One region of the Streptomyces sp. NPDC016640 genome, then DNA from elsewhere that is predicted to be linked to it. Evidence: predicted binding sites of a transcription regulator. Region 1 holds the regulator's gene; each other region holds the start of a gene.
The links. Region 1 encodes HrcA, which represses chaperone genes, less so after heat shock. Its sites were predicted from a motif close to TTNGCACTCNGNNNNNCNGAGTGCNAA; they were not measured.

Region 1 (7,834 bases):
GGGACGCTGGTCATCGGGCGGAGCGGGATCGACCGGTTCCCCGACGAGATCACCGGGCTCGTGGAGGATCTCGGCCGGCGGGTCGCGCTCGCCATCGGGGCGGCCCGGCAGTACTCCCGCCAGGCCACCATCAGCGCCGTGCTCCAGCGCGGGCTGCTGCCCGGCGCCGTCGCCGAGATCCCGGGCGTGCGCAGCGCCCTGGTCTACGAACCCTGCGACAAGGGCGGCCCGAGCGGTGACTTCTACGACCTCTTCCCGGCCGGGGACGGCCGCTGGTGCTTCGCCGTCGGCGACGTCCAGGGCAAGGGCCCGGAGGCCGCCGTCGTCATCGGGCTGGCCCGGCCCTGGCTCCGGCTGCTCGCCCGCGAGGGCTACCGCGTCGCCGACGTCCTCGACCGCCTCAACCAGCTCCTCCTCGACGACGCCACGGAGGCCGCCGACGCCGCCGCCCGCGCGCTGGTGGCCGCCGGTGCCCGGCCCACCGCCCCCGGCGAGGGTCCCCAGACCCGCTTCCTGTCCCTGCTCTACGGCGAACTGGTCCCCTTCGCCGGCGGTGTCCGCTGCACCCTCGCCTCCGCCGGACACCCCCTGCCCCTCCTGCTCGCCCCCGACGGCGCGGTCCGTACGGTCGCCCAGCCGCAGACCCTGCTCGGCGTCGTCGAGGACGCCGCGTACACCAGCGAGACCTTCGAGCTGTACTCCGGCGACACCCTGCTCTGCGTCACCGACGGAGTCACCGAGCGGCGCTCCGGCTCCCGCCAGTTCGACGACGGGGACGGGCTCGCCTCGGCGCTGGCGGGGTGCGCGGGGATGGAGGCCGGCCCGATAGCGGAACGGATCACGCAGCTGGTGCACGAGTTCGGGGCACGGCCGCCCGCCGACGATCTCGCCCTGCTGGTGCTCCAAGCGGAGTGACGCCGCTCCAAGCGGAGTGACGCCGCTCCCTTTGAACGGAGCAACGCGGAGGGTGCGGGACAATGGAGCACATGCCTTCCGCACTCCCCGACGGCGAGCCCGTCCCCGCCGACGGCGCGCTGCCCGCGTCCGCGCTCGCCGGGGCCGCCGACCGCCCCCTCGGCTTCTACCTGCACGTTCCGTACTGCGCGACCCGCTGCGGCTACTGCGACTTCAACACCTACACCGCGACCGAACTGCGCGGCACCGGCGGAGTGCTGGCCTCCCGCGACAACTACGCCGAGACCCTGATCGACGAGATCCGCCTGGCCCGCAAGGTGCTGGGCGACGACCCGCGGCCGGTCCGCACGGTGTTCGTCGGCGGCGGCACGCCGACGCTGCTGGCCGCCGGCGACCTGGTGCGGATGCTGGGCGCGGTCCGCGAGGAGTTCGGGCTGGCGGCGGACGCCGAGATCACCACGGAGGCGAACCCGGAGTCGGTCGACCCGGCCTACCTGGCGACCCTGCGGGCCGGTGGCTTCAACCGGATCTCCTTCGGCATGCAGAGCGCCAGGCAGCACGTCCTGAGGGTGCTCGACCGCACCCACACCCCCGGGCGGCCGGAGGCGTGCGTCGCCGAGGCCCGCGCGGCGGGCTTCGAGCACGTCAACCTGGACCTGATCTACGGCACGCCGGGCGAGTCCGACGACGACTGGCGGGCGTCCCTGGAGGCGGCGCTCGGCGCCGGACCGGACCACGTCTCCGCGTACGCGCTGATCGTCGAGGAGGGCACGCAGCTGGCCCGCCGCATCCGTCGCGGCGAGGTCCCGATGACGGACGACGACGTCCACGCGGACCGCTATCTGATGGCCGAGGAAAGTCTTTCGGCGGCGGGCTTCACGTGGTACGAGGTGTCCAACTGGGCCACCTCCGAGGCGGGCCGCTGCCTGCACAACGAGCTGTACTGGCGCGGCGCCGACTGGTGGGGCGCGGGGCCGGGCGCGCACTCGCACGTGGGCGGGGTGCGCTGGTGGAACGTGAAGCACCCCGGCGCGTACGCGGCGGCGCTGGCGGCGGGGCGGTCGCCGGGAGCGGGCCGGGAGGTCCTGTCGGACGAGGACCGGCGGGTGGAGCGGATCCTGCTGGAACTGCGGCTGGAGGAGGGCGTCGAGCTGGGGCTCCTCCGTACGGCGGGTCTCGCGGCGGCGCGCCGGGCCCTGGCGGACGGGCTGCTGCGGCGGGGGCCGTACGCGTCGGGCCGTGCGGCTCTCACCCTGCGGGGGCGGCTGCTGGCGGACGCGGTGGTGCGGGACCTGGTCGACTGACCGGGGTCCTCCGCCCCGCCGCTCCTTCCCTTCCCGCCCTCGGGCGCTGCGCCTACGGGACCCTTCGGCCCGGACGGCCTCGTCCTCCGACGCCGACGGGCCGGAGCGGCCCCTCCCGGCCGCGGGGCCGGACCCGTCAGGACGGGGCCGTGACGAAATCGATCAGTTCCTCCACGCGGCCCAGGAGCTCCGGCTCCAGGTCCTTGTAGGAGTGGACCCGGGAGAGGATGTGCTGCCACGCCGCGCCGGTGTTCTCCGGCCACCCCAGCGCCCGGCACACCCCCGTCTTCCAGTCCTGCCCCCGCGGCACCCGCGGCCACCCGGCGATCCCCACGGCCGCCGGCTTCACCGCCTCCCAGATGTCGATGTACGGGTGGCCCACCACCAGGGCGTGCTCGCTCGTCACCGACTCCGCGATGCGCCACTCCTTGGAGCCCGGGACCAGATGGTCCACCAGGACACCCAGGCGCGCGCCCGGACCGGGGGCGAAACCGGCCACGACCGACGGCAGGTCGTCGACGCCCTCCAGGTACTCCACGACCACGCCCTCGATGCGCAGGTCGTCGCCCCACACCTTCTCGACCAGCTCCGCGTCGTGCCGGCCCTCGACGTAGACGCGACCCGCGCGGGCGACCCGCGCGCGGGCGCCGGGGACGGCCACCGAACCGGATGCCGTGCGGGACGGGCGTACCGGACCGGCGGCGGGCCTCACCAGGGTCACCACGCGGCCCTCCAGCAGGAAGCCGCGCGGTTCCAGTGGGAAGACCCGGTGCTTGCCGAAGCGGTCCTCCAGGGTCACCGTGCCGGCCTCGCAGCGGATCACCGCGCCGCAGAAACCCGTGCCGGGCTCCTCCACCACGAGACCGGGCTCGGCCGCGACCTCGGGCACCGGCTGCGGCTTCTTCCACGGAGGGGTCAGATCGGCGGAGTACGGGCGCATTCTGCTGACGATACGAGGAGCCCACCCGCGCTGATCAGCGCGACACGCCGAAACGGGCCGCCAGGGCGTCGCGCTGGGCCCGGACGAACGCCGCGTCCACCACCGCCCCGTGACCGGGGACGTACCGCGCGTCCTCGCCGCCCAGTTCCAGCAGCCGGTCCAGGGCGGCCGGCCAGCGCGAGGGCACGGCGTCGGGTCCGGCCTGCGGTTCTCCCGACTCCTCCACCAGGTCGCCGCAGAAGACCACCTCCGGGTCGCCGGGGACCAGCACCGCGAGGTCGTGCGCCGTGTGCCCGGGGCCCACGTTCGCCAGCAGCGCCTGCCGGCCGCCGCCCAGGTCGAGCGTCCACTCGCCGCTGACCGGGTGCCGCGGCCGGACCAGGGCGTCCACCGCCTCCTCCGCCAGGCGCGCGTCCAGCCCGCCCCGCACCGCGTCGGCGCGCAGCTCCTCCCGCCCGCGGCCGGTCAGTGCCGTGTCCATGCCCACAGCGCCGAACACCTCCGCGCCCGCGAACGCCGCCGCCCCGAGCACGTGGTCGAAGTGCGGGTGGGTGAGCGCGAGATGCGTCACACGGCGGCCGGTGAGCGCCTGCGCCTCGGCCCGCAACCGCGCGCCCTCGCCCAGGTGGGAGCCCGCGTCGACGAGCAGCACGGCGTCCGGGCCCACGACCAGCCCCGCCGTGCAGTCCCACACCGGCAGCCGGCACCGTCCCACCCCGTCGGACACCCGCTGCCATCCCGGCTCTTCCCACGTCACGGTCATACCGCGACGCTAGCGGGGACGGCGTCCCGGGGCGCGGGGGACGGACCGGCCTTGCCGGGGGCGTACCCCCCGGCCGTACACTGGCCGGGGAAGTCTGGCACTCGCGTGCGAAGAGTGCCAGGGAGTGTCAGGGAACGCGTCGGGCGGAAGGCTTCTGGAGGTGTGCGCGATGCTCAGTGAACGCAGGCTCCAGGTGCTGCGCGCCATCGTCCAGGACTACGTCGGCACCGAGGAGCCGGTCGGCTCCAAGGCGCTCACCGAGCGGCACAACCTCGGCGTCTCCCCGGCCACCGTGCGCAACGACATGGCGGCCCTGGAGGACGAGGGCTTCATCGCCCAGCCGCACACCAGTGCCGGGCGCATCCCCACCGACAAGGGCTACCGGCTGTTCGTCGACAAGCTCGCCGGGGTCAAGCCGATGAGCCCGCCCGAGCGGCGGGCCATCCAGAACTTCCTCGAGGGCGCCGTCGACCTCGACGACGTGGTGGCCAGGACGGTCCGGCTGCTCGCGCAGCTGACCCGGCAGGTCGCCGTCGTGCAGTACCCGTCGCTGACCCGCTCGACGGTGCGGCACGTGGAACTGCTGTCCCTCGCCCCCGCGCGTCTGATGCTGGTGCTGATCACCGACACCGGCCGGGTCGAGCAGCGCATGGTCGACTGCCCGGCGCCGTTCGGCGAGTCGTCCCTGGCGGATCTGCGCGCGCGGCTGAACAGCCGGGTCGCGGGCCGCCGGTTCGCCGACGTGCCGGGCCTGGTGGAGGACCTCTCCGACGCCTTCGAGGCCGAGGACCGCGGTACGGTCTCGACGGTGCTCTCCACTCTCCTGGAGACGCTCGTCGAGGAGAACGAGGAGCGGCTGATGATCGGCGGCACCGCCAATCTCACCCGCTTCGGCCATGACTTCCCCCTCATGATCCGGCCCGTGCTGGAGGCGCTGGAGGAGCAGGTCGTGCTCCTCAAGCTGCTCGGCGAGGCGAAGGATCCGGGCGTGACCGTGCGTATCGGTCATGAGAACGCCCATGAGGGACTCAACTCCACGTCCGTCGTGTCGGTGGGCTACGGTTCGGGCGGCGAGGCGGTTGCCAAGCTCGGCGTGGTCGGACCGACCCGCATGGACTACCCGGGAACGATGGGAGCGGTACGCGCAGTGGCACGGTACGTCGGACAGATCCTGGCGGAGTCGTAGTGGCCACGGACTACTACGCCGTACTCGGCGTGCGCCGCGACGCGTCGCAGGAGGAGATCAAGAAGGCCTTCCGGCGGCTCGCCCGCGAGCTGCATCCGGACGTCAACCCGGATCCGAAGACCCAGGAGCGGTTCAAGGAGATCAACGCCGCCTACGAGGTGCTGTCGGACCCGCAGAAGAAGCAGGTCTACGACCTCGGCGGCGACCCGCTCTCGCAGGCCGGCGGCGCCGGCGCCGGCGGTTTCGGCGCGGGCGGCTTCGGCAACTTCTCCGACATCATGGACGCGTTCTTCGGTACGGCGTCGCAGCGCGGGCCGCGCTCGCGCACCCGCCGGGGCCAGGACGCGATGATCCGCATCGAGATCGAGCTGGACGAGGCCGCCTTCGGCACGACCAAGGACCTCCAGGTCGACACGGCGATCGTCTGCACCACGTGCAGCGGGGAGGGCGCCGCCCCGGGCACCACCGCGCAGACCTGCGACATGTGCCGCGGCCGCGGTGAGGTCTCGCAGGTCACCCGGTCCTTCCTGGGCCAGGTCATGACCTCGCGCCCCTGCCCGCAGTGCCAGGGCTTCGGCACCGTCGTCCCCACTCCGTGCCCGGAGTGCGCCGGCGACGGCCGGGTCCGCTCCCGGCGCACGCTCACCGTCAAGATCCCGGCCGGTGTCGACAACGGCACCCGGATCCAGCTCGCCGGCGAGGGCGAGGTCGGACCCGGCGGCGGTCCCGCCGGTGACCTGTACGTCGAGATCCACGAGCTGCCGCACGCGCAGTTCCAGCGGCGCGGCGACGACCTGCACTGCACCGTCACCCTCCCGATGACGGCGGCGGCCCTCGGCACCAAGGTGCCGCTGGAGACACTGGACGGCATGGAGGAGGTCGACATCCGGCCCGGCACCCAGTCCGGCCAGTCGATCCCGATGCACGGCCGGGGCGTCACCCACCTGCGCGGCGGCGGCCGGGGCGACCTCATCGTCCACGTCGAGGTCCAGACCCCGGGCAAGCTCGACCCCGAGCAGGAGCGACTGCTGCGGGAGCTGGCCAAACTGCGCGGCGAGGAACGCCCCACGGGCCAGTTCCAGCCGGGACAGCAGGGGCTGTTCTCCCGTCTGAAGGACGCCTTCAACGGGCGTTGACGGTGCGGTGGGGCCGCGTGCGCCGGGCGGCCGCCGGGTCCGGGGGCCGTCCCCCGGGCGGGCGCGGCCGGCCGGGGCGGCAGGGGCCGTCCTCCCGTCCGAGGGACGCCTTCGACGGGCGTCGACACCCCTGCCGGCGCCCTTCGGGAAGCGGCTCGCGCCAAGGGGAAGGGCGGGTTCGGAGTCGATCGGGGGACGTGGCAACATGCCGTCATGTCCTCCGTACCGACCGATCTCCTCCCGCACCCGATCGTGCAGGCGCCCATGGCGGGCGGTGTCTCCGTGCCGCAGCTCGCCGCCGCCGTGTCCGAGGCCGGCGGGCTCGGTTTCCTGGCCGCCGGGTACAAGACCGCGGACGGGATGTACCAGGAGATCAAGCAGCTGCGGGGACTGACGGGCCGGCCCTTCGGCGTCAACCTCTTCCTGCCGCAGCCGGAGACCGCCGACCCGGCCGCCGTCGGCGTCTACGCCCACCAGCTGGCCGGCGAGGCCTCCTGGTACGAGACCGCGCCGGGCGACCCGGACGGCGGCCGCGACGACGGCTACGACGCCAAGCTCGCCGTACTGCTGGACGACCCGGTGCCGGTGGTGTCGTTCCACTTCGGCGTCCCGGCCCGTGAGGTACTGGACTCCCTGCGCCGCGTCGGCACCTTCACGCTGGTCACCGCCACGACCGTGGAGGAGGCCCGGGCCGTGGAGCGGGCCGGCGCGGACGCGGTGATCGCGCAGGGCGTCGAGGCCGGCGGCCACCAGGGCACCCACCGGGACGTCCCGGAGACGGACGGCTCCGGCGTCGGGCTGCTGTCCCTCCTCGCCCAGGTCCGGGAAGCCGTCGGCATACCGGTCGTCGCCGCCGGGGGCATCATGCGCGGCGGCCAGATCGCCGCCGTCCTCGCCGCCGGGGCCGTTGCGGCCCAGCTCGGCACGGCCTTCCTCGCCGCCCACGAGTCCGGCGCGCACACCCTGCACAAGCAGGCCCTGACCAACCCCCTGTACGTCCGCACCGAGCTGACCCGCGCCTTCTCCGGCCGCCCGGCCCGAGGCCTGGTCAACCGGTTCCTGCGCGAGCACGGGCGGTACGCGCCCGCCGCCTACCCGGACGTCCACCACCTCACCGCGCCGCTGCGCAGGGCCGCCGCCAGGGCCGGGGACGCGCAGGGCATGGCGCTGTGGGCGGGACAGGGCCACCGCATGGCCCGTGAGCTGCCCGCCGGGCGGCTGGTGGAGGTGCTGGCCGCCGAACTGGCCTCCGCCCGGACGGCGTTGTCGGCGGGAGGCACCCGATGACCGCGCCGGTGTTCGTCGTCGACCACTTCGACACCGACGGCGCCGGCCGTTACGTGCTCGACGGCCCCGAGGGACGGCACGCCGTCTCCGTGAAGCGGCTGCGGGCCGGTGAGGACGTCGTCCTCACCGACGGCGCCGGCCGCTGGGCCGAGGGCGAGGTGGACGGCACCGAGGGCAAGGACCGGCTGGTCGTGCGGCTCGGCCGGGTCGCCGAGGAGCCCGAGGAGTTCCCCCGGCTCACCGTCGTGCAGGCGCTGCCCAAGGGAGACCGGGGCGAGCTGGCCGTGGAGACGATGACCGAGG
Region 2 (7,834 bases), on a different contig from region 1:
GCCCGTCGTGTCCCCGAGGCCGAAGGAGACGGCGACCGCGTGGGCCATGACGGCGTCCAGGGGGTCGGGGCTCTCGTGGTGCACGAGGGCCAGCGGCAGCAGGACGGTGCCGGGAACCGGGCGCGAGCTTCGCGGCGGACGGGTCAGCAGCGCCACCCTCCGCTCGTCGCGCAGCAGCCACGAACTCATCGTGTCCTCGCGCCGCAGCGTCCAGTGCCGGTCGGGCAGGTGTATCTCCACGCTGCTCCTGGACCTGCGCAGCCTCCTGTGGAGGACGAGCCGGGCCGCGACGTCGCCGACGGTCAGGAGCAGGCCGCCGTCCGGGGCGGTGGAGTCACCGCGGAAGCCGTGCGGCGCCCTGAGCCGTACGGCGGGAGCGTGCGGACCCCAGACGTCGACGCGCACCAGGCGCCGGTCGACGGCGACGGCCACCGGGCCGGCGGGGCCGGGCGCGTACCGTCGCGCGATCCACAGCGGTACGCCCTCCGCGTGCGCCCGCGCGGCGAGGGCGGCCACCTGCTCCGCCCCGCCGCACCTGCGGACCGCCAGGTCGCCCAGCGCGCGGGCGAACTCGGCGGCCCGGCGCACCCTCAGGGGCTTGGTGCTGCCGGTCACGCGGGTCACCGGGACCACGCCGGGACCCTGCGGCAGCGACTCCAGGGAGCGTTCCGTGCCGGCGCCGCCGAGCCAGCACCCGCGCAGGTACGCGTCGGCCATGGCGGCGAGGTTCAGCTCGTCCAGGGGTGTCGTCCTGCCGCCCCTGCGCAGCCGGCCGTCGGTGAGTTCCACGGTCCGTGCCAACGGGTTGCGGGACCGTTCCCCGTAGATCACCTGCGTCATCGTCGTCCCCCCTCTGCTCCGGCTTCCGCTCCGCGTCGCTTCGAGGGATAGGTCGCCGGCGGGGGCTCCGCCGGTTCCGCGGTCGGGCGATGTCCGTCCGCCGGACGGGAACCGCCCGGCGGACGGCGAAGGCCCGGCACCCCCGTTACGGGGGTGCCGGGCCTTCACTCGGCAGCTGTCGACCTGACGTCGTCAGTGGGCGTGGCCGTGGCCGTGGCCCGCGGCGGCCGGCTCTTCCTCTTCCTTCTTCTCGACGACCAGGGTCTCGGTCGTCAGGAGGAGGGAGGCGATGGAGGCGGCGTTCTCCAGGGCGGAACGGGTCACCTTGACCGGGTCGATGACACCGGCCTTGACCAGGTCGCCGTACTCGCCGGTGGCGGCGTTGTAGCCGCTGCCCTTCTCGAGCTCGGCGACCTTGGAGACGATGACGTAGCCCTCCAGGCCGGCGTTCTCGGCGATCCAGCGCAGCGGCTCGACGGCGGCCTTGCGGACCACGGAGACACCGGTGGCCTCGTCGCCGGTCTTGTCGAGGTTGCCCTCGAGGACCTTGACGGCGTGGACCAGCGCGGAGCCACCACCGGAGACGATGCCCTCCTCGACCGCGGCGCGGGTCGCGGAGATGGCGTCCTCCAGACGGTGCTTCTTCTCCTTCAGCTCCACCTCGGTGGCGGCGCCGACCTTGATCACGCACACGCCGCCGGCCAGCTTCGCGAGGCGCTCCTGGAGCTTCTCGCGGTCCCAGTCGGAGTCGGTGGTCTCGATCTCGGCCTTGATCTGGCCGATGCGACCGGTGACGTCTTCCTTGTTGCCGCCGCCGTCGACGATCGTGGTGTCGTCCTTGGTGACGGTGACGCGGCGGGCGGAGCCGAGGACGTCCAGGCCGACCTGGTCGAGCTTGAGGCCGACCTCCTCGGAGACGACCGTGGCGCCGGTGAGGACGGCCATGTCCTGCAGCATCGCCTTGCGGCGGTCACCGAAGCCGGGGGCCTTCACCGCGACGGCGTTGAAGGTGCCGCGGATCTTGTTGACCACCAGGGTCGACAGGGCCTCGCCCTCGACGTCCTCGGCGATGATCAGCAGCGGCTTGGAGGAGTTGGCCTGGATGACCTTCTCCAGCAGCGGCAGCAGGTCGGCGATGGCGCCGATCTTGCCCTGGGTGATGAGGATGTAGGGGTCGTCGAGGACGGCCTCCATGCGCTCCTGGTCCGTCACGAAGTACGGCGACAGGTAGCCCTTGTCGAAGGCCATGCCCTCGGTGAAGTCCAGCTCCAGACCGAAGGTGTTGGACTCCTCGACGGTGATGACACCGTCCTTGCCGACCTTGTCCATCGCCTCGGCGATGAGCTCGCCGACCTGCTGGTCCTGGGCGGACAGCGCGGCGACGGCGGCGATGTCGGACTTCTCGTCGATCGGACGGGCCGAGGCGAGCAGGTCCTCGGAGACCGCGGCGACGGCGGCGTCGATGCCCTTCTTCAGGGCGGCCGGGGAAGCACCGGCGGCGACGTTCTTCAGGCCCTCGCGGACCAGGGCCTGGGCCAGCACGGTGGCGGTGGTGGTGCCGTCACCGGCGATGTCGTTGGTCTTGGTCGCCACCTCCTTCACCAGCTGGGCGCCGAGGTTCTCGAACGGGTCCTCGATCTCGACCTCGCGGGCGATCGTGACACCGTCGTTGGTGATGGTGGGGGCGCCGAACTTCTTGTCGATGACGACGTTGCGGCCCCGGGGGCCGATCGTCACCTTGACCGTGTCGGCAAGCTTGTTGACGCCGCGCTCGAGGGCGCGACGGGCGTCCTCGTCGAACTTCAGGATCTTCGCCATGGCAGCGGGAGCCCTCTCGAATTATGGGTGACATCACTGCGCCCCGGGCGCCCGGCTTCTTATCGGATGCTGGGGCCAGGGGCGCAGTTCGAGCAAAAGTGCTTCGAGGTCGGGTGTTCCGGGGCTGCCCCCGGACTTCCCCTACTTCTCGACGATCGCGAGGACGTCGCGGGCCGAGAGGACGAGGTACTCCTCGCCGTTGTACTTGACCTCGGTGCCGCCGTACTTGCTGTACAGAACGACGTCGCCGACCTTCACGTCGAGCTCGACGCGCTTGCCGTCCTCGAACCTGCCCGGACCGATGGCCAGGACGACGCCCTCCTGGGGCTTCTCCTTGGCCGTGTCCGGAATGACCAGGCCCGAAGCCGTGGTCTGCTCGGCGTCGAGCGGCTGGACCACAATGCGGTCCTCGAGCGGCTTGATGGCAACCTTGGAGCTGGCGGTCGTCACGATCCGACCTCCCCCTTCGGAGATCTCGGGGTTAACTGTCTGAGGTGGCGACCAGGTGGATCCGTCGTCGCGGGTGCCGGACCTGCCCGTCGCTTTGTTGGCACTCTCCAGTGGGGAGTGCCAGACCTGAGACTATGACCGGGATTAGCACTCGGTCAAGCGGAGTGCCAATTACCCGCGCGCGTCGCGGGCGGGACGGGCTGTTTTCACACGTGCGCGCAGTCGGCCGGCGTCGCGGTGACCGCTTCCGGGGGCTGCCGTCCCCGGGTCCCGCTCCGGCTGGACTGCCTCGTCCCCGGTCGCCGGACGGGCCGGGAGCGAGCGGCGTCCGCGGGTCCGGCCGGAGCGGGCTCAGCGGTGTTCGAGGTGGTCCTCCAGGCGGCCGACCCCCAGGCCCCGCTCCCCCAGTTCCCGCAGCAGGCGGGTCGTGCGCTCCGCCAGGGTCAGGGGCGGGACCTCGCCCGACGGTACGGAGACGATGTCGCCCGGGACCGGGCGTCGGGGGCCGCGGGTGTACGTGAGGTGGCCGTCGGCTTCCAGCGTCACCCGCCAGAGCACCACCGCCGCGATGCCGCAGTCCGCGGCGGCCCGCAGGGTCGTGGTGTCGTACGCGCCGTAGGGCGGGCGCAGGAGGCGGGGGCGGACGCCGAAGCGGGACGCCAGCTTGCGCTGCTGGCCGCAGATCTCGGCGCGCTGGCCTGCGTAGGGCAGACCGCGCAGGGCGGGATGGTCGAGGGTGTGGTTCTGCAGGCTCGCGCCGACCGAGCGCAGGCGGGCGAAGTGGGCGTAACCGGGTCCCGCCACGCTGTCGGTGAGGAACATGCTGACGGGGAGCCGGCGTTCGCGCACCAGGTCGATGAAGCGGGGATCGCGTTCGGCGCCGTCGTCGTAGGTGAGGAAGACCACCTTGTCGCCGGTCGGCACGCGGTCGACGACGGGCGGCACCTCGCCTCCCGCCGCCGGACCGCCCCCGGGCGGCCGGACCGCCGCGTCCCCCGGGCCCGCCTGCCGGCCGCACCCGGCGAGCACGGCCAGCAGGACGGCGGCCGCCAGCAGAGCGGTTCGCGGCGCGCCCCGGCGGGCGGCTCCCGGCGCGCCCCGGCGCCTCACAGGTAGTCCTCCAGCCGCGCCACCGCGTAGCCCTCGGCCGTGACCTTGTGCAGGAAACGGCGGATCATGTCCGGCATCGTGCCCTTCCAGTCCTCGCGGCCCCGGAAGTGGGTGAGGACGATGTCGCCCGGGTGCAGTGCGCGGTCCCACTCGCGGTACTCCCAGCGGTCGGCGAAGACCTCCGCGTTCCAGAGCGGGACGTGGGTGATGCCGCAGGCCTTGGCGGCGCGCAGGGTGGCCTTGTCGTAGTTGCCGTAGGGCGGGCGGAAGAGGGCGGGGCGCTTGCCGTAGCGCTTCTCCATGACCTCCTGCATGCCGCAGATCTCGCGCTTCTGGCGGGCGTGGGACAGGGCCGGCAGGTAGGGGTGGCGCAGGGTGTGGTTGTGCAGGCCGGCGCCGTCGTCCCGCATCTTCCCGAAGTATCCGTAGTCCTCCTTGACGAGGTAGTCGCTGAGGAAGGCGGAGTAGGGGACGCGCAGCTCGCGCATCATGCGCACGAACGCCGGGTCCCTCTCGGCGCCGTCGTCGATGGTGAGGAAGACGACCCTGTCCCGGGTGGGGACGGTGGTGAAGACCGGGGGGAGGTCCAGCCGCCGGTGGCCCTCGACCTCGAAGCCGTCGCGGGTGGTGATCCTCGGCTTCCTCGCCGGGGGCGGCGGGGCGGTGAGGGGCACGCGCCGGAGTCCCCAGCGGCGCGCGGCGGCGGCCCTGGCGGCGTGCGCGGCGCGCAGTTTCGTGGCGTAGGCGTCGAGCGCGCGGGCCGGCGGCGCCTCGAGCGGCTGCTGGCCGCCCGCCGGGGCGACCTCGGCGCCGGGCCGTCCGCAGGCCGGTGCCAGGACGGCGAGAGCGAGGACCGCGAGTGCGGCCCGCGCCCCGCCCCGCGACCACCCCATGCCCCGCGTTTTGTCGTTTTGTCCTACTACTCGCATGGGGCCGGATCCTCGCAGTCCGGGATCCGGAACCGGGCCCGACACCGCGGCCGGAGGCGTACGGTCCACCGACTGGCCCACAATGAGCCGGTGAACGACCTCGCCCCCCTCCTCACCCCCGAAGGCCGCGCCCTCCTCGACGAGGTGCGCGACACCGACCCGGCGCACGAACTGGCCGTCGCGACCCGGCTGCGCCGCGAGCACCCCGCCGAACTGGTGTCGGCGGCGCTCGGCCAGGCGCGGCTGCGGCAGCGGGCGGTGGCGAAGTTCGGGGCGGAGGACGCCCGGCGGATGTTCTTCACACCCGACGGGGTGGAGCAGTCGACCCGGGCGAGCGTGGCGGCGTACCGGGCGCGGCGGTTCCGCGAACTGGGCGTGACGTCCGTGGCCGACCTGTGCTGCGGGATCGGCGGGGACGCCGTCGCGCTGGCCCGCGCCGGCATCCGGGTACTGGCCGTGGACCGGGACCCGCTCACCGCGGCGGCGGCCCGGGCGAACGCCGGCGCGCTGGGGCTCGCGGATCTCATCGAGGTGCGCGAGGGGGACGTGACGGAGGTGGACACGGCCGGCTGGGACGCCGTCTTCGTCGATCCGGCCCGGCGCGGCGGCCGGGGCCGGATCTTCGACCCCGAGGCGTACTCGCCCCCGCTGTCCTGGGCGGTCGGGGCGGCCCGCACGGCGTCCCGCGCCGCCGCGCTCAAGGTCGCGCCCGGCATCCCGCACGAGGCCGTGCCCGGCGACGCGGAGGCCGAGTGGATCTCGGACGGCGGGGACGTGAAGGAGGCGGTGCTGTGGTTCGGCACCGGTGGGGGGACCGGTCCGGGGGCGGTCCGGGCGACCCTCCTCCCCGGCCCGCACACCCTGCTCTCCCGCGGCCTGCCCGACCCGGCGGTCCGCCCGCCCGGCCGGTTCCTGTACGAGCCCGACGGCGCCGTCATCCGGGCGCATCTCGTCGCCGAGGTCGCCGAGCGGCTCGGCGGCGGGCTGATCGACGCGACCATCGCCTACGTCACGGCGGACGAGCACCGCCCCACGCCGTACGCCACCGCCTACGAGCTCACCGACCGGCTCCCGTTCAACGCCAAGAAGCTGAAGGCGCTGCTGCGCGAGCGCCGGGTCGGCACGCTGACCGTCAAGAAGCGCGGCTCGGCGGTGGAACCGGAGGAACTGCGGCGCAAGGTCCTCCCCAAGCCCCAGGGCGCCGCGTCCGTCACGGTGTTCCTCACCCGGGTGGACGGCGCCCCGTCCATGCTGCTGGGGCACCCGGTGCGGTGAGTTCCCCGGGCGGGTGATCAGGCCCCGGTGGCGCGTCCGGTCTCCGCCGCCCGCCGCAGCAGCAGGCCGCGCTCCCGCTCGTTGCGGGTCAGCGACGCCGCACGCGCGAACTCCGCCCGCGCCTCCCGCGTACGGCCCAGACGCGCCAGCAGGTCGCCGCGGACGCTCGGCAGCAGGTGGTAGTCCCGCAGCGCCGGTACGCCGGTCAGGGCGTCGACGAGGGGCAGCGCGGCGGCGGGTCCCTCGGCCAGGGAGACGGCGACCGCCCGGTTGAGTTCGACGACCGGGGAGGGGGCGCGGGCGGCGAGGAGGGCGTACAGGCCGGCGATGCGGGGCCAGTCGGTCTCCTCGTAGCGGTGGGCGTGCGCGTGGCAGGCGGCGATGGCCGCCTGGAGGACGAACGGGCCCGGGGCACCGGCGCCGGCGGCGCGGGCGAGGGCGGTGACGCCGCGGGCGATGAGCATGCGGTTCCAGCGGGCGCGGTTCTGGTCCTTCAGGAGGACCGGTTCGCCGTCCGGGCCGGTGCGGGCGGCGGTCCGGGAGGCCTGGAACTCCAGCAGCGCGGTCAGGCCGTGCACCTCGGGTTCCTTCGGCATCAGTGCGGACAGCACGCGGGCCAGCCGCAGCGCGTCCTCGCACAGGGCGGGCCGCAGCCAGTCGTCGCCGGCCGTGGCGGCGTACCCCTCGTTGAAGATCAGGTAGATGACGTCGAGGACCGAGCCGAGACGGGCCTCGCGGTCGGGGCCGCAGGGCACCTCGAAGGCGATGTTCCGGGTCGCCAGGGTGCGCTTGGCGCGCACGATGCGCTGGGCCACCGTCGGTTCCGGGACGAGGAAGGCACGGGCGATCTCGGCCGTGGTCAGGCCGCCGAGCAGCCGCAGGGTGAGGGCGGTGCGGGCCTCGGCGGACAGGACGGGGTGGCAGGCGGTGAAGACGAGCCGGAGGAGGTCGTCGTCGATGTCCTCCGGGTCGGCCGGCTCCCCGGGCGGTCCCGCGGCCGTCGACCGGTCCCGGCCGATCTCGGCCAGCTTGCGGGCGTAGTTCTCCCGGCGGCGGACCAGGTCGACGGCACGGTTGCGGGCGGTGGCCATGAGCCAGGCGCCCGGGTTGTCGGGCACGCCGTCGGCCGGCCACTGCTCCAGCGCGGCGACCAGGGCGTCCTGCGCGAGTTCCTCGGCGATGCCGACGTCCCGGACGATACGGGCCACGCCGGCGATCACCCGGGGCGATTCCATGCGGAAGACGGTCTCGACGGTCTGGGCCGTACCGGGCGGGCCGGCGGTGGGCTGCGGTGTCACAGCCCACCATCAGACACCCGTACGGCGACGGGGCCAAGGAGGTTCCCCGGCTCCGTTCAGGCCTCCATGACCTCCCGCACCTCGCAGGTCACCGTCCAGTGCGCCTCGTGCACC
Region 3 (7,834 bases), on a different contig from region 1:
GTTGTAGGCCTCGTACGACGCCCACTGCCGGCGGAACCCCGCGTCGAAGACCGGCTCCAGCGGCGTCTGGTAGAGCATGTGGTGCACGAACCACAGCACCGAGTTGGCGATCCCGTTGTACGCGTCCGCGTGCACGTCCGCGGGCACGTCCAGCATCCGCACGCCGTCCTCGCCGACCCCGCGCCGCACGGCCTCGCGGTCGCCGTCGGACAGCGCCGAGCACACCCACAGCGCCCCCGCGTCCGGCCCGATCGCCGACAGCCCCGAGACGAGTCCGCCGCCGCCCCGCCTGGCCCGCAGCGAACCGTCCTCACCCACCTCGTACGAGACCGGCCCCCGGTTGGAGGCGACCAGCACCTGAGCAGCACCGAACGTAGAAGACATACGCCTCAACCTAGCCCGGCCCCCGGGCACTCAAACGTCGCCGCCGGCCCGGTGCGAGGGGTCAGGCCACCCTGCGGGCCCGGTACTCCGCGATCTCCGTCATCGGGGGGCGTTCCTCGGTGTCGACGGAGAAGGTGCGGGGGGCGAAGGTGCCGCCCGTGCGCTCGAACTGGGTGAGGGACGGCCGGATCAGATGGCCGCGGGCCAGGCGGAGCTGGGCGGTGCGGTAGATCGCGGCGGCCATGCGGCCGAGGGCCTGGTCGTCCTGGTGGCGGTGCTTGCGGACGCCGACGTCGACCTGGGCCAGGGCGTCCAGGCCCACCAGGTGCAGGGCGTCGACCAGCATGCCGAGCTCGACGCCGTAGCCGACGGGGAAGGGAAGCCGTTCCAGCAGGGTGCGGCGGGCCGCGTACTCGCCGCCGAGCGGCTGGACGAAACCGGCCAGCCGGGGCCAGTGCATGTTCAGCAGCGGGCGGGCCACCAGTTCCGTGACCCGGCCGCCCTGGCCGGTGGCCGCCGGGCCGGCGGCGCGTCCGTCGGGCAGCGTGAGCGGACGGTCGTACATGGCCTTGACCAGGTGGACGTCCGGCTCGGTGAGCAGCGGGCCGACGATGCCGGAGACGAAGTCGGAGGAGAACTCCCGCAGGTCCGCGTCGACGAAGCAGACGATGTCGCCGCGGGTGGCGAGCAGGGACCGCCACAGCACCTCGCCCTTGCCGGGCACCGCCGGGACCCGCGGCAGTATCGCGTCCCGGGACACCACGGTCGCGCCCGCCGCCGCGGCCCGCTCGGCCGTGCGGTCGGTGGAGCCCGAGTCGACCACCACGATCTCGTCGACCAGCGGGGCCCGGAGCACCAGGTCGTTCCGGATGGCCGACACGATCTCGCCGACCGTCGCCTCCTCGTTGAGTGCGGGCAGCACCACGCTCACCGTCCGGCCCGTGGCCCGCTTGGCGGCCAGGACCCGGTGGAGCGGGCGGTCGGCCACCGACCAGGAGCGGTCGGCCAGCCAGCGCTCGACTTCTTCCAGCACGCTTCCCGGCTCCTCACTGACCTGTGATCCATCTCGCGGTTCGGACGACTATCTCAACCATGCGGGCCTTCGGTTACAGTCTTGAACAACGCCGACGACCACCGCACGCCGGGGTCACCGCGCGGATAACTGAACACCGCTCATCCAGAGGGGCAGAGGGACACGGCCCGATGAAGCCCCGGCAACCCTCCAGTCGGTTCCCGTCACGCGGACGTGGCGAGGCTCCCGGCTCGGGAAGGTGCCAAATCCGTCTCACGGCGAGATGCGTCGTGAGGAAGATGAGGAGAAAGGGCCTCGCCTCACATGGCTGTGCAGACAGTTGCAAGCACCACCGATTCCGCTCCCGGCAGCTCCGTGGACCTGGGCCCGGCCGCCGCGCTCTCATGCCGCGAATGCGGTCACCGCGTCCCGCTCGGCCCCGTCTTCGCCTGCGAGGAGTGTTTCGGCCCGCTGGAGATCGCCTACGACTTCTCCGCGTACGGCACCGAGGAACTCCGCGAGCGGATCGAGGCGGGACCCGCGAACATCTGGCGCTACGCGCCCCTGCTGCCCGTCCCGGCGGACGTGGCGACCAAGCCGAACATCAACCCCGGCTGGACCAAGCTCGTCCAGGCCGACAACCTCGCGCGCGAGCTGGGCGTCGACCCCGGCAAGCTGTTCGTGAAGGACGACTCCGGCAACCCGACGCACTCCTTCAAGGACCGCGTCGTCGCCCAGGCCATCGAGGCCGCCCGCGCCTTCGGCTTCACCACCCTGTCCTGCTCCTCCACCGGCAACCTGGCCGGCGCCGTGGGCGCCGCGGCGGCCCGGGCCGGCTTCCGCTCCTGCGTGTTCATCCCGCACGACCTGGAGCAGGGCAAGGTCGTCATGGCCGCCGTCTACGGCGGTGAGCTCGTCGGCATCGAGGGCAACTACGACGACGTGAACCGCTTCTGCTCGGAGCTGATCGGCGACCCGGCCGGCGAGGGCTGGGGCTTCGTCAACGTCAACCTGCGGCCGTACTACGCGGAGGGGTCCAAGACCCTCGCGTACGAGATCTGCGAGCAGCTCGGCTGGCGGCTCCCCGACCAGATCGTGGTCCCGATCGCCTCCGGCTCGCAGCTCACGAAGATCGACAAGGGGCTGCAGGAGCTGATCGGGCTCGGTCTGGTCGAGGACAAGCCGTACCGGATCTTCGGTGCGCAGGCCGAGGGCTGCTCCCCGGTGTCCACGGCCTACAAGGCCGGCCACGACGTCGTGCGCCCGCAGAAGCCGGACACCATCGCCAAGTCGCTCGCCATCGGCAACCCGGCGGACGGGCCGTACGTGCTGGACATCGCGCGGCGTACCGGTGGCGCGGTGGAGGACGTGACGGACGAGCAGATCGTCGAGGCGATCAGGCTGCTGGCCCGGACGGAGGGGATCTTCGCGGAGACGGCGGGCGGCGTGACGGTCGGCGTCACCAGGAAGCTCATCGACGACGGCGTACTCGACCCGGCCCTGACCACCGTCGTGCTCAACACCGGTGACGGCCTGAAGACGCTCGACGCGGTGGCCGGCACCGGGCTCACCACCACCATCCGCCCCAACCTGGAGTCGTTCCGAGAGGCAGGCCTCGCATGAGCGTGACCGTCCGCATCCCGACCATCCTGCGCACCTACACCGGTGGGCAGGCCGAGGTCAGTGCCCAGGGGGCCGACCTCGGCGAGGTCATCGCCGACCTGGAGAGGAACCACGCCGGGATCGCCGCCCGGGTCCTGGACGACCAGGGCAAGCTGCGCCGGTTCGTCAACGTCTACGTCAACGACGACGACGTCCGCTTCGAGCAGGGCCTCAAGACGGCCACCCCGGACGGTGCGGGCGTCTCCATCATCCCGGCGGTCGCCGGCGGCTGATCATTACCTTTGGTAATGACGGTTACCGAGCGTTCGGAACGTCGCCCCCTCCGTAAGAGAAACGGAGGGGGCAATTCCATTGGATTGAGCGCGGTAGAATCGGGGAACGCGCTCCCGATCCGGAGATCGAAAACCCCGGATCCCCGCTGCACGCCCGACTGGATGCAGCCAAAGTGTGGGCCCCATTCGCGGCATGTTTCCCTTTTGCCTGGCCCGACTTGCCCTGAATTCGGATGAATTCTGGCCAGATTCCGGACCGGCGTCGTCCAGATTTCTCGCCCGATTGACCTGTTGCAGACGGCAGTTGGGCAGATACATTCGGCCGCGGTCGACGCGTTCCGGCGCCACCCCCCAACCGTTGGGGGGTGAGGTCTGACCCGGATCCGCGAAGTGCGGATCTGCGCAAGGGCCAGTAATAGGGGAGTTAGGCATGGCTCAGGGCACCGTCAAGTGGTTCAACGCGGAGAAGGGGTACGGCTTCATCGCGGTCGACGGTGGTGCGGATGTTTTCGTCCACTACAGCGCGATCCAGATGGACGGTTACCGCACCCTCGAAGAAGGCCAGCGGGTCGAGTTCGAGATCTCGCAGGGTCAGAAGGGCCCACAGGCCGACATGGTTCGTCTCAGCGCCTGAACGCGCTACCAGCCGCAAGCATTCCTGCTGACGAAGGGCCCGTACCTCCCGGGGTGCGGGCCCTTCGCCGTGCCCGCGCCGGGGCCTGTGCCCGTGTCCGTGTCCGTGTCCGTGCCCGTGCCCGTGTCCGTGTCCGGGCCTTCGTCGCCTTCGCCGTGCCCGCGCCGGGGCGCCCGGACGTGTTCGGGTGACGGGCGGGCGCCCTGCTTCGTGCGCCCGCCCGTCACCCGACCACCACCCCTCATCGAGCCCGCTTCGAGGGCGCGCCTTGCACTCGAGGGGGTCGAGTGCTAATCATTGCGTTAGCACTCTGAAGGTGAGAGTGACAACGTAAGGACCGGGTCGGTGAGGCCCGCAGGCTGCGTGGGGCAAGGAACCACAAGGCCGGCGAGCCGTCCGTCGCGGGCGCGGGCGCGGTCCTGGAGTCATCACCCCCAGTCCTGGAGGGACCACTTCACATGGCCAAGATCATCGCGTTCGACGAGGAGGCGCGGCGCGGCCTCGAGCGCGGCATGAACCAGCTCGCGGACGCCGTCAAGGTGACGCTCGGCCCCAAGGGCCGCAACGTCGTCCTCGAGAAGAAGTGGGGCGCCCCCACGATCACCAACGATGGTGTGTCCATCGCCAAGGAGATCGAGCTCGAGGACCCGTACGAGAAGATCGGCGCCGAGCTGGTCAAGGAAGTCGCCAAGAAGACGGACGACGTCGCCGGCGACGGTACGACCACCGCGACCGTTCTCGCCCAGGCCCTGGTCAAGGAGGGCCTGCGCAACGTAGCCGCCGGTGCCAACCCGATGGCCCTGAAGCGCGGTATCGAGAAGGCCGTCGAGGCCGTCTCCGGTGCCCTGCTGGAGCAGGCGAAGGACGTCGAGACCAAGGAGCAGATCGCCTCCACGGCCTCCATCTCCGCCGCCGACACCCAGATCGGCGAGCTCATCGCCGAGGCCATGGACAAGGTCGGCAAGGAAGGCGTCATCACCGTCGAGGAGTCCCAGACCTTCGGTCTGGAGCTGGAGCTCACCGAGGGTATGCGCTTCGACAAGGGCTACATCTCGGCGTACTTCGCCACCGACATGGAGCGTATGGAGGCCGTCCTCGACGACCCGTACATCCTGATCGCCAACTCCAAGGTCTCCAACGTCAAGGACCTGCTCCCGCTCCTGGAGAAGGTCATGCAGTCGGGCAAGCCGCTGCTGATCATCGCCGAGGACGTCGAGGGCGAGGCCCTGTCGACCCTGGTCGTCAACAAGATCCGCGGCACCTTCAAGTCCGTCGCCGTCAAGGCCCCGGGCTTCGGTGACCGCCGCAAGGCCATGCTCGGCGACATCGCCATCCTCACGGGCGGCGAGGTCATCTCCGAGGAGGTCGGCCTCAAGCTGGAGAACGCGACGCTCGACCTGCTGGGCAAGGCCCGCAAGGTCGTCATCACCAAGGACGAGACCACCATCGTCGACGGTGCCGGCTCGGCCGACCAGGTCCAGGGCCGCGTGAACCAGATCCGCGCCGAGATCGAGAACAGCGACTCGGACTACGACCGCGAGAAGCTGCAGGAGCGCCTGGCGAAGCTCGCCGGCGGTGTCGCGGTCATCAAGGCCGGTGCCGCCACCGAGGTGGAGCTCAAGGAGCGCAAGCACCGCATCGAGGACGCCGTCCGCAACGCCAAGGCGGCCGTCGAGGAGGGCATCGTCGCCGGTGGTGGCGTGGCCCTGCTGCAGGCCTCCCAGGTCTTCGAGAAGCTGGAGCTCGAGGGTGACGAGGCGACCGGCGCCAACGCCGTGCGCATCGCGCTCGAGGCCCCGCTGAAGCAGATCGCCGTCAACGCCGGCCTCGAGGGCGGCGTCGTGGTGGAGAAGGTGCGCAACCTGACCCCGGGCCACGGCCTGAACGCCGCGACCGGCGAGTACGTCGACCTGGTCAAGGAAGGCATCATCGACCCGGCGAAGGTGACGCGTTCCGCGCTGCAGAACGCCGCGTCGATCGCCGCGCTGTTCCTCACCACCGAGGCCGTCATCGCCGACAAGCCGGAGAAGGCCGCCGCGCCGGCCGGCGGCGGCATGCCGGGCGGTGACATGGACTTCTGATCCCTTCGAGGATCGGATCCGTCCGACGCGTGACCGAGGGCGGCACCCCCTGTTCCGGCAGGGGGTGCCGCCCTCGGGCCGTTCACGCGGTGCACCAGGGGACGCGGCAGGTGTGCGGCGCCGAGCCCTCGGGGCACAGGCCCCGCAGCACCGCCTTGCGGATCGCCCGCCAGGTCCGCAGCGAGCACACCAGGCGGACGCGCAGCTCGACCGGTTCGCGCGCGCCGCCGTCGTGGCCCGGGTGCTCCCAGGCCCACTGCTCGACCAGGTGGTCGTAGAGGTCGGCGGTCGTCATGCCACCGGGCAGCGCGCGCAGGACGGTCCGCCCGGTGATCCGGGCGCCGCGGGCCCGTACGGCCCCGTCGACGAGCGCGTCGACCCACGCCAGCCCCTCCGGGTCCGCGTACAGGCCGAACCGCAGGGTCCGCGTCCTCATCGTGCCGTGTCGCGCCGGCGGCGCGTGGTGTTCCCCATGCCCGTCATCCTGCGCCGGTGCGTCCGGCGGGACCAGGGATTCTCGTGAGGTGACCGGGATCACAGAGGGTCGGGTGGGGGACGGCGGAATGTCTTCCCCCGCGTGCCGGTTGGCGTGGAAGTGCGTTGGATGCATGCGCACATACCAATTGGTACCCAGCGAGGAGCCCCCACGTGACCGTCACCGCTCCGGAGACAGCCGCCCGCGCCGCCGGACTCCTGTCCCGGCCCGTCGCCATCAACGGCCTGACCGTTCCCAACCGCATCGCCATGGCGCCGATGACCCGCATGTTCTCGCCCGGCGGTGTTCCCGGCGAGGACGTCGTGTCGTACTACTCCCGCCGTGCCGCCGCCGGTGTGGGACTGATCGTCACCGAGGGAACGTACGTCGGGCACGAGTCGGCCGGGCAGAGCGACGGCGTCCCCCGCTTCCACGGGGAGGAGCAGCTCGCCGGCTGGGCGAAGGTCGCCGAGGCGGTGCACGCCGCGGGCGGCACCATCGTTCCGCAGCTGTGGCACATCGGCATGGTCCGCAAGCAGGGCGATCCGCCGTTCGCCGACGCCCCCGCCGTCGGCCCCTCCGGTCTGCGCATCGGCGAGGACGAGGTCACCGGCACGGCGATGACCCAGAAGGACATCGACGAGGTCGTCGGCGCCTTCGCGCAGGCCGCCGCCGACGCCGAGCGCATCGGCTTCGACGGCGTGGAGCTGCACGGTGCCCACGGCTACCTCATCGACCAGTTCCTGTGGGCCGGCACCAACCGCCGCGGCGACGCCTACGGCGGTGACCCGGTGGCCCGCGCGAAGTTCGCGGTGGAGATCGTCGCGGCGGTCCGCGAGCGGGTCTCGCCGGAGTTCCCCGTCATCTTCCGCTACTCGCAGTGGAAGCAGGAGGCCTACGACGCCCGGCTCGCCGAGACGCCCCAGGAGCTGGAGGCGATCCTCGCGCCGCTGGCCGCCGCCGGCGTCGACGCCTTCCACGCGTCCACGCGCCGCTACTGGACCCCCGAGTTCGACGGCTCGGACCTCAACCTGGCCGGCTGGACCAAGAAGCTGACCGGCAGGCCCGCCATCACGGTCGGCTCGGTCGGCCTGGACGGCGAGTTCCTCAAGGCCTTCCAGGGCGAGGGCGCCGCACTGGGCGACCTCGACAACCTGCTGGACCGGATGGAGCGCGACGAGTTCGACCTCGTCGCCGTGGGCCGCGCGCTGCTCCAGGACCCGCAGTGGGCGGCCAAGGTCCTCGCGGGCCGCTTCGACGAGCTCGCGCCGTACGACCCCGCCTCGATCAAGACCCTGAGCTGAGCGGCCGGGCCGGGCGCCTCCTGGTTCCGGCGGGAGGCGCCCGGCGCGG

Region 2: a site for HrcA is predicted at 3,253-3,279, ahead of groES (co-chaperone GroES). Genes of this name have one in related genera too.
Region 3: a site for HrcA is predicted at 4,193-4,219, ahead of groL (chaperonin GroEL). Genes of this name have one in related genera too.

What each region holds. Positions count from the first base shown of each region.
Region 1 covers NZ_JBIBRG010000002.1:461,776-469,609, forward strand. The annotation lists gene ACF07S_RS05625 (SpoIIE family protein phosphatase) at 1-915, shown strand, start outside; gene hemW (radical SAM family heme chaperone HemW) at 987-2,219, shown strand; gene ACF07S_RS05635 (DUF3097 domain-containing protein) at 2,356-3,159, opposite strand; gene ACF07S_RS05640 (MBL fold metallo-hydrolase) at 3,194-3,922, opposite strand; gene hrcA (heat-inducible transcriptional repressor HrcA) at 4,092-5,108, shown strand; gene dnaJ (molecular chaperone DnaJ) at 5,108-6,244, shown strand; gene ACF07S_RS05655 (nitronate monooxygenase) at 6,458-7,531, shown strand; gene ACF07S_RS05660 (16S rRNA (uracil(1498)-N(3))-methyltransferase) at 7,528-7,834, shown strand, end outside.
Region 2 covers NZ_JBIBRG010000001.1:656,435-664,268, forward strand. The annotation lists gene ACF07S_RS03030 (hypothetical protein) at 1-840, opposite strand, end outside; gene groL (chaperonin GroEL) at 1,033-2,658, opposite strand; gene groES (co-chaperone GroES) at 2,800-3,108, opposite strand; gene ACF07S_RS03045 (polysaccharide deacetylase family protein) at 3,460-4,218, opposite strand; gene ACF07S_RS03050 (polysaccharide deacetylase family protein) at 4,215-5,111, opposite strand; gene ACF07S_RS03055 (methyltransferase domain-containing protein) at 5,238-6,422, shown strand; gene ACF07S_RS03060 (RNA polymerase sigma factor) at 6,440-7,720, opposite strand; gene ACF07S_RS03065 (YciI family protein) at 7,777-7,834, opposite strand, start outside.
Region 3 covers NZ_JBIBRG010000003.1:380,751-388,584, reverse strand. The annotation lists gene ACF07S_RS08645 (trehalose-6-phosphate synthase) at 1-384, opposite strand, end outside; gene ACF07S_RS08640 (glucosyl-3-phosphoglycerate synthase) at 446-1,417, opposite strand; SAM riboswitch class I at 1,555-1,702, shown strand; gene thrC (threonine synthase) at 1,721-3,019, shown strand; gene ACF07S_RS08630 (MoaD/ThiS family protein) at 3,016-3,291, shown strand; gene ACF07S_RS08625 (cold-shock protein) at 3,722-3,925, shown strand; gene groL (chaperonin GroEL) at 4,384-6,006, shown strand; gene ACF07S_RS08615 (hypothetical protein) at 6,089-6,442, opposite strand; gene ACF07S_RS08610 (NADH:flavin oxidoreductase) at 6,655-7,785, shown strand.